2 regions of the Pseudochelatococcus sp. B33 genome follow, and region 2 is predicted to be linked to the other one. Evidence: predicted binding sites of a transcription regulator. Region 2 holds the regulator's gene; the other holds the start of a gene.

Region 1 (4,420 bases), on a different contig from region 2:
ACGTCGTTGGATGTGGTGATGAAGACGCCCGTGGCCACGGCGGGATCGAGCCCCAGGCGTTTGAGCGCCAGCGGCACCATCGAGCCCACCACCGACGCCTGAACGGTGACCACCACCAGCGACAGCAGGGCCGTGATCGCCAGCAGCGCTGGCCGGTCGATGTCGAGGAAGTTGGACAGCAGCAGGATGCCGGCGCCGATGATGAGGCCGACGATCGCGCCGTTGATCAGCGCGCCGCCCAACTCGCGCACGACGCGGCCGGCGATGTCGCCCACCCACAGCGCGTTCGACGCCAGCGCCTGCACCGTGATGGTCGACGCCTGAATGCCGGCGTTGCCGGCGAGCGACATGACGATGGGAATGAGGCTCGCCAGAATCGCGGCCTCCGTCAGCGCTTCCTCGTAGGAGCCGACGACGAGGGCGGCGATGCTGGAGCCGATGAGACCCGCCGTGAGCCACGGCAGGCGGCGGGGCACGATCCGGAGCGGGCCGTCCATGGCGCTGGCATCGGCGGCAAGACCCGCCATCAGCTTCATGTCCTCCTCGGCCTCCTCGCGGTCGATTTCCCGCAGCTCCTCGGCGGTGATGATGCCGAGCAGCGCGCCACTCGCGTCGACCACCGGCAGCACCGGCAGGTGCTCGCGCTCGGCGATGCGCGCCACCTCCTCCCGGTCCGTATCGGCGGAGACGGTGACGATGTCGGAACGCATGACGGTGCCGACGACCGTGTCGGTCGGATAGAGCACCAGATCGCGCACCTTGAGATAGCCGACGAGCTGGCGGCCGCCGTTGGTGACGTAGACCGCATACAGGCGGTCGATGGTATCGGCGTTGCGGCGGATCTCGTCGATCACCTGGCCGACGGTCCAGTCCTGCGGCACGGCGACGAGACGCCGGCGCATGACCGCGCCCGCCGTTTCGTCGATGTAGGCGAGGGCGGCGCGCACCTCCTCCGCCAGGGGGTGGGCGGCGAGCGCGGCCTCGACGATGTGGTCCGGCGCGTCGGCGAGGAAATCGGCCGCATCCGCCACCGGCATCTTGGCGGTGATGCGGGCGATGCGCTTTTCGCCGTCCGCGTCGAGCAGGCTCTCCCGGATCGAGGGATCGAGCTCCTCAAGGGCGGCGAGGCTTGGCGCATCCGGCACCAGCCGCAGCAGCGCGCGGGCGCGCTTGGGCTTCAGCAGCAGAATGAGCCGCGCCACCTCGGAGGGCAGCAGCGCGCTCACGGCGGTGAGCTCCGCCTCGGAACCGCTCTTGAGCAGGGCATTGAGACGGTCGAGAGGTTCGGCCTCACCCAGGGACGCGCGCCGCAAGTCCTCGAGCCGCAAGTCTTCGATCAGCATGAGCGTGTTCCGTATGCGCGATGGCCGTGGGGCATGGTCCGATCAGGGGCGGCCGGACGATGCTCCACGATCCCAATCCTTGAGCGAATGCCGACCGATCAGAGGCTTCCATCTGAAGGACGGGCGTTCCGGTGTGAAACTCGTTCCGGTGTGAAACTCCTGGCCACTCATAGCCGTGTTCTGATGCAGTTTATTGACGGATTTTCGCCCCCTGCGTCTTCAGGCCGGACGGAAGGCCGGACGGGAGGCCAGGGGGAGCGACGGGCGCGATGAACCGTCCCGTTTTCCATATACGTGAAGCACGGAACGGCGGTACGCCCCCCTTTGTGATGCCGGAGAAGCCGCAAGCGGCGGGGGAACATATCGGCCGCGCAGCTCTACAGGTATTTCCGGGTGGAATTGCTGGAGGATGCGCATATCCATACTAAAATGTCACACGGGTGAACATTATATGCTTATTTGATGTAAATATGGGCGGCAATTATCCGACTCCGCATGACGGATAATCAACACATCGCCTTCTTCTCGCCGAAGGCGCAGGCATATATTAGGCGTCAAAATTTTTTCCACGTAAGTGATTGTATTTAAATGGATAAATATTTTTTGACCGATTTTGGCCGGCTCTTGTAATCAATCTGTCGCGAACTCGTGTCCAATAATCCACCGCAATCAGCCTGGAGAGTTGAACATGAAATCCGCCTTCCTCCGTTATGTTGTTGCCGCATTCGTCGGTATGGTCGTCGCGAGCGCACCGGCTCTCGCACAGAACGTCCGCGTCAGCGGCGCGGGCGCCAGCTTCCCGTTCCCGCTCTATTCCGCCTGGTTCCAGAAGTACAGCCAGATCACGCCCGGCGTCCGGATCGACTATCAGTCGACGGGCAGCGGCGCCGGTGTCCAGCAGTTCACTCAGCGCCTTATCGACTTCGCCGGCAGCGACGCGGCTATCACCGACGAGCAGATCGCTCAGGTCGAAGGCGGTGTCGTGGCTCTGCCGCTGACGGCCGGTGAAATCGTCCTCGCCTACAACCTGCCCGGCGTCGACGAACTCAGGCTGCCTCGCGAGGTCTACCCGCTGATCTTCACGGGCGAGGTCAACCGCTGGAACGACCCGCGCATCGTCGAAGCCAACCCCGGCGTGACGCTCCCCGACCAGACGATCACGGTCGTGCGCCGTTCGGACAGCTCGGGCACCACTTTCGTGTTCACCCAGCACCTGAGCGCCATCAACGAATCCTTCAAGGAGAAGCTTGGCGCGGGCACCACAGTGCAGTGGCCGAGCCTGCCGAACTTCGTCGGCGCGCCGCGCAACGACGGCATCACCGCGACCGTCGCCCAGACCCCGGGCGCCATCGGCTACATCGAATTCGGTTTCGCCAAGCTGTCGAACACCCCCTTCGCGCTGCTCGAGAACAAGTCGGGCGAGTTCGTGAAGGCCGGTGGCGAGGCCGGCCAGGCCGCGCTCGCCAGCGCCGACTTCTCCGGCGACGACCTGCGCATCTGGGTGACGGACCCCGAGGATCCGAAGGCCTACCCGATCGCGACCTTCACCTGGCTGCTGTTCTTCAAGAAGCACGGCAACGATGAGATCGCCGCTGCCCTGCGCGACTTCGTCAAGTGGGCGGCGACGGACGGCCAGGCGATGGCCGACGAGCTCGGCTACATCCCGCTGCCGCAGGTTGTCGTCGACCGGGTTATCGCCGAGTCCGCCAACATCCAGTAAGCCGTTGGCGGCATGAACGGACACAGCTCCCGGGCTTTTGGGGCCCGGGAGCACACTGCGCCGACGAGGTCATCCGTTGTCGGCCGATCCGCAACAGGGCTGCAAGCGCACGGCGGGTCGTTCATTGCGGGTTGTTCGTGGCCGATGGTTCATCAACAAGGTGACGCAAGATGGCTCAGCTCAAGCTTACCTCACTGTCCGAGAAATCCATTTCGCAAAACCCTTCCGGCGCCGAATACGCGGCCGACCGCGGTTTCAAGGGGCTGGCCCTTGCCTGCGGTATCGGCACGATCCTGCTGCTCGTCGCGGTTCTCATCATCATTGGCGGCGAAGCGACTCCCGCAATCTCCAAGCACGGCTTCAGCTTCCTGACGAGCGCCGTCTGGGCGCCGGGGCGGGGCGAGTTCGGTATCCTGGCCGAGATCTGGGGTACGCTCTACAGCTCGATCCTCGCGCTCGTCATCGCCGGTTTCTTCGGCGTCTCCATCGCCATCTTCCTGACGCAGGACTTCCTGCCGCCGGCGCTGGCGCAGGTGTTCCGCACCATCGTCGAGATGCTGGCCGCCATCCCCTCCGTGGTCTACGGCCTGTGGGGCATTTTCGTCGTCATTCCGGCAATCCGGCCGCTGGCGAACTGGCTGCACGAGTATCTGAGCTTCATTCCCTTTTTCAGCACGTCCTTCGGCGGCCCGGGCATGGCGCCCGCCGTCATCGTGCTCGCCATCATGGTGCTGCCGACGGTGGCCGCGATCTCGCAGGACGCCTTCCGCCTCATCCCCTACAAGGTCAAGGAAGCGGCCTACGGCATGGGTACCACCCGCTGGGAGGCGATCCTCAAGGTCATGTTGCCGACCGCCTCGGGCGGCATCTTCGCCTCGCTCGTGCTGGGCTTCGGCCGCGCGCTGGGTGAGACCATGGCGCTCGCCATGATCATCGGTAACGCCAACCAGATCAGCCTCTCGCTGTTCTCGCCCGCCAACACCCTGGCGTCGCTTCTGGCCTCGACCTTCCCGGAGGCGGGCCAAATCGAGCGCGAGGCGCTGATGTTCGCGGCCTTGGCCTTGTTGTTCATCACCTTCATCGTTAACGTCGCGGGAACGATCATCATGTCGTTCGCGGGCAAGCAACAGACGACCTGAGGGGGCAATCAATGACCGTCACGACAGCCGATCTTTCCCGCGCTGCGATTGGTGCGCGGCCCATGCCCAGCATGCGCCGCTCCTTCACCGAAGCGCGCAACCTGCGCAGTTTACTCCTGACGGTGTTCGTCTGGTTCCTGGCGCTCGTTGCCTCGGTGCCGCTGTTCTCCGTGCTCTACATGCTGATTTCGCAGGGCGGCGCGCGGCTCAGCCTCGAC
Region 2 (4,420 bases):
CCCTTGGCGATCGCGACGATGTCGGGGCGGATGCCGGCCCACTCATGGGCGAAGAGCTTGCCCGTGCGGCCGATGCCGCACTGCACCTCGTCGAGCAGCAGCAGCAGCCCGTGATCGTCGGCGATCTGGCGCAGGCGGCGCAGGTCGGCCGGCGGAACCGGGCGGATGCCGCCCTCGCCCTGCACGGGCTCGATCAGGATGCCCGCCGTCTCGGGCGTGATGGCGGCGGCAAGCGCCTCCCAGTCGCCCAGCGGCACCTGGTCGAACCCCTCGACCTTCGGACCGAAGCCCTCGATATACTTCTGTTGCCCGCCGGCGGCGATGGTCGCCAGCGTGCGCCCGTGGAACGCGCCCTCGAAGGTGATGAGGCGGAAACGCTCCGGATGGCCGCTGACGGCCTGATACTTGCGTGCCGTCTTGATGGCGGCCTCCAGCGCCTCCGCGCCCGAATTGGTGAAGAACACCGTATCGGCGAAGCTCGCGTCGACGAGGCGCTGGGCCAGCGTCTCGGCTGCGGGTATCCGGAACAGGTTCGATACGTGCCAGAGCTTGTGCGCCTGCTCCTCGAGCGCCGCCAGGAGATGCGGGTGAGAGTAGCCGAGCGCATTGACGCCGATGCCGGAGCCGAGGTCGAGATATCGTTCGCCGCCGCGCGCCTCGAGCCAGACACCCTCGCCCTTCTCGAATACAACATCGGCCCGCGCATAGGTCGGCAAAATCGGCGACGTCACAGCTTGTTACTCCAGAACGTGAGAGCGGCACGCGCGCCACGCACGCGGCACGCCCCGGCGTGGCACGCATCCGCCGCAAACGATCCGGGCCGGGGATCGGGAAACCGGATCGGCACCGGGTTCGGGAGCCGGGACGGAAGACCGGAGGGCAAGCACCCATCAGAGCCCGGCGAATGCGAACGGCGCAATGGAAAAAGCCGCCCCACGGGACGGCATGTTGTATAACTTAGCGGCCGCGGCAGGCAGTTTCAAGTTGAATCTGAGCCGCGCGGCAGGATGGTGGCATTCCCCGCAAGGGCAGCACTGCGCGCAAAGGCCGCAGCCGCCGCCCTGCCGGCGGGCGGCGATCCGCCGATATCGGCCGGCAGGCCGAAAACCGGAACGAAATCCGTCCCCCAGGAGGTTTCGGGCGGGATTTTTTGCGCGATCGTCGCCTCCGCGCCTTGAAATTGCCCGCATTCACAGCAATTTCTGCGCTGTCAAAGAATTGTTTACGACTTCTCCTGTGGGAAAATGCATGCGAAAGCATGCGCGACTCTTGCAGGAGAGTCGCGCCATATTGTAGTTTCCCGGGTGACGGCCACGAGATGTCGTTTGGCTGCCTCCTACCCAGCGTTTCCTCTCAGGTGAACGTTGCGCCCGGCGATCTGCCGTTTGGGGCGGGATGGAGGATTCCGTGCGACGCGGGGTGGAATGGAGCATGATGATGAGCGATCCTGGTAATACCTGGACTGATGAACGTGTCGAGCAACTGCGTAAACTCTGGAGCGATGGCCTGAGCGCCAGCCAGATCGCGACGGAGATCGGCGGCGTGAGCCGCAATGCGGTCATCGGCAAGGTTCATCGTCTCGGACTGTCCGGACGCGCCAAGGCTCCGGTGGCCGCGACCCCTCGCCCGGTGCGCAAGGCCCCGGCGGCGGTCACGCCCGCCCCCCGGGCTCCCGCCGTCCCGCCAGCCGACCCCCCGCCGCAGGCCCAGACGTTCGGCAATACCGCCCTCGCCGCCGCTCGTGCGGTTGCCGGGCCGGCCGAGGATGTCGTCGCCAAAGTCGTTCCGCAGGCGGTGCCTCAAATCGCTCCGCAGGTGGTGCCGGCAGCGCGGGAAAGCGTCGTTGTGCCGCTCTCCGAGCGCGTCACCATCATGGACCTGCGAGAATATATGTGCCGCTGGCCGGTGGGCGACCCGACCTCGCCGAGCTTCCGCTTCTGCGGCGCACGCTCGGTGACGGGTATGCCCTATTGCGCGCACCACGCCGGCATCGCCTATCAGCCGGTTCTCGAACGCCGGCGGGACCGCAAGCGGGCCTGAGCAGGTCGGCCCGACGACATCACTGCCGAGATAGAGAAAGCCTCCCGAGGAACTTGGGAGGCTTTGCCGTTTCAGCGGACACCGCACCGGCAGAAGCGGCGCCGGCGGCCACGGCCCCGCCTATTCGGCGCGGGCAAACGTCTCGTCGAAGGCATAGCCCGCGCCGCGAACGGTGCGGATCGGATCGGGACTGCGCGGACGGTTGATCGCCTTGCGCAGACGTCCCACGTGGACGTCGACGGTGCGCTCGTCGATATAGACGTCGTGCCCCCAGACGCCGTCGAGCAGTTGCTCGCGGGTGAAGACACGTCCCGGGCTCTGCATCAGAAATTCGAGCAGCTTGAATTCGGTCGGCCCCAGATGCAGCTCGCGGCCGTTGCGGCGCACACGGCGCGTCTCGCGGTCGAGCTCGATGTCGCCGGCGAGCAGCAGGGTGGCGACATGGCCGGGTTTCGTGCGCCGCAGCAGCGCCCGGACACGCGCGAGCAGCTCCGGCACCGAAAACGGCTTGACGACATAGTCGTCGGCGCCGGTGGCAAGCCCCCTCACCCGCTCGCCCTCGTCGCCGCGGGCGGTGAGCATGATGATCGGCAGCCGCTCCGTATCGCCCCGGGCGCGCACCCGCCGGCACAGCTCGATGCCGGAAAGCCCCGGCAGCATCCAGTCGAGCAGCACGAGGTCCGGAACCTGTTCCCTCAGGCGTATCTCGGCCTCGTCGCCACGCGCCACGCTATCGACAGAATAGCCCTCGGCTTCCAGATTGTAGCGCAGCAGCAGCGCCAGCGGTTCTTCGTCCTCGACGATCAATATGCGCGGTCCCACCATAAGATCCTCGTTATACCGCTCGCAGGGGCGCGAGACATCACGTGTTCAAAGATCTGCATACCCTCCGGACATCGGAGAAGGAAACATGGTTTTGCGCGTCAGCCGGCTCGGCCGACCGCGATCATAGCTTTTCCGCCGTCGCGAAGCTCGTCGTGTCGCCCTTGGGGCGCTCGCCCGACAGCGTCTCGCCGGTGGTGAGGTAATAGATGGTCTCGGCGATATTGGTGGTGTGGTCGCCGATGCGCTCTATGTTCTTCGCCAGGAACAGCAGATGCGTGCAAAAGGTGATGTTGCGCGTATCTTCCATCATATACGTCAGAAGCTCGCGGAAGACCGAATTGTAGAGCGCGTCGATGCGGTCGTCCCGGTTCCAGACATCGAGCGCCTTCTGCTCGTCGCGCTGGGCGTAGGCGTCGAGCACGTCCTTGAGCTGCGCCTGCACGAGGTCGCTCATGTGCTGAACGCCGCCGACGATCTTGGCCGGATGGGCCTCGTTGCTGATGGCGAGCACGCGCTTGGAGGTGTTCTTGGCGAGATCCCCGATGCGCTCCACGTCGCCGGCCACGCGAATGGCGGACACGAGGTCGCGCAGGTCGATGGCCACCGGCTGGCGCCGGGCGATGGTCGCGACCGCGTGTTCCTCGATTTCGTGCTGCAGGCCGTCGAGCCTCGCATCCGCATCGATGACCTGGCGCGCGAGCGCGACGTCGCGGCGCACCAGCGCACGCGTCGAATCGTCCAGCATTTTCTCCGCGATGCCGCCCATCTCGGCGATCTTGCTGCGCAAGAGTTCGAGATCGGCATCGAATGACGTCACGATATGCTCAGGCATGACCACACATCCCGTTCAAAAGGCCAGAATGGACAGCACCCCGCCGCCCGATCCCAGCGATCAGCCGAAACGGCCGGTGATATAATCCTGCGTCCGCTTATCGTTCGGCGCGGTGAAGATCTTCGTCGTTTCCGCGAATTCCACCAGCTCGCCGAGATACATGAACGCTGTGAACTGAGACACGCGCGCCGCCTGCTGCATATTATGCGTGACGATGGCGATCGTGTAGTCCTCGCGCAATTCGTCGATCAGTTCCTCCACCTTCGAGGTGGAAATCGGATCGAGCGCCGAGCAGGGCTCGTCGAACAGGATCACCTCCGGCTTCACCGCGACGGTGCGCGCGATGCATAGACGCTGCTGCTGCCCGCCCGAAAGGCTCTGGCCGGAGACGTTCAGCTTGTCCTTCACCTCCTCCCACAGCGCGGCGCGGCGCAGGGAGGACTCGACCCGCTCGTCCATTTCCGCCTTGTTCAGGCTCTCGTAAAGGCGGACGCCGAACGCGATGTTCTCGTAGATCGTCATCGGGAACGGCGTCGGCTTCTGGAACACCATGCCCACCTTCGCGCGCAGCGCGTTGACGTCCTGGCCGGGATCGAGCACGTTGCGGCCGTCGACCATCACCTCGCCCTCGGCCCGCTGGCCGGGATAGAGGTCGTACATGCGGTTGAGCACGCGCAGAAGCGTGGACTTGCCGCAACCCGACGGGCCGATGAAGGCCGTGAC

What was found. Region 2 encodes PhoB, which activates phosphate uptake and scavenging genes when phosphate is short. Its sites were predicted from a motif close to TGTCATNNANCTGTCAT; they were not measured.
Region 1: the regulator PhoB is predicted to act here: its motif matches at 1,969-1,985, upstream of pstS (phosphate ABC transporter substrate-binding protein PstS).

Annotation. Positions count from the first base shown of each region.
Region 1 covers NZ_JBSEFH010000002.1:75,260-79,679, forward strand. The annotation lists gene mgtE (magnesium transporter) at 1-1,343, opposite strand, end outside; gene pstS (phosphate ABC transporter substrate-binding protein PstS) at 2,032-3,063, shown strand; gene pstC (phosphate ABC transporter permease subunit PstC) at 3,234-4,202, shown strand; gene pstA (phosphate ABC transporter permease PstA) at 4,214-4,420, shown strand, end outside.
Region 2 covers NZ_JBSEFH010000023.1:43,410-47,829, reverse strand. The annotation lists gene ACUSIJ_RS22380 (acetylornithine transaminase) at 1-731, opposite strand, end outside; gene ACUSIJ_RS22375 (GcrA family cell cycle regulator) at 1,438-2,040, shown strand; gene phoB (phosphate regulon transcriptional regulator PhoB) at 2,161-2,862, opposite strand; gene phoU (phosphate signaling complex protein PhoU) at 2,987-3,697, opposite strand; gene pstB (phosphate ABC transporter ATP-binding protein PstB) at 3,758-4,420, opposite strand, start outside.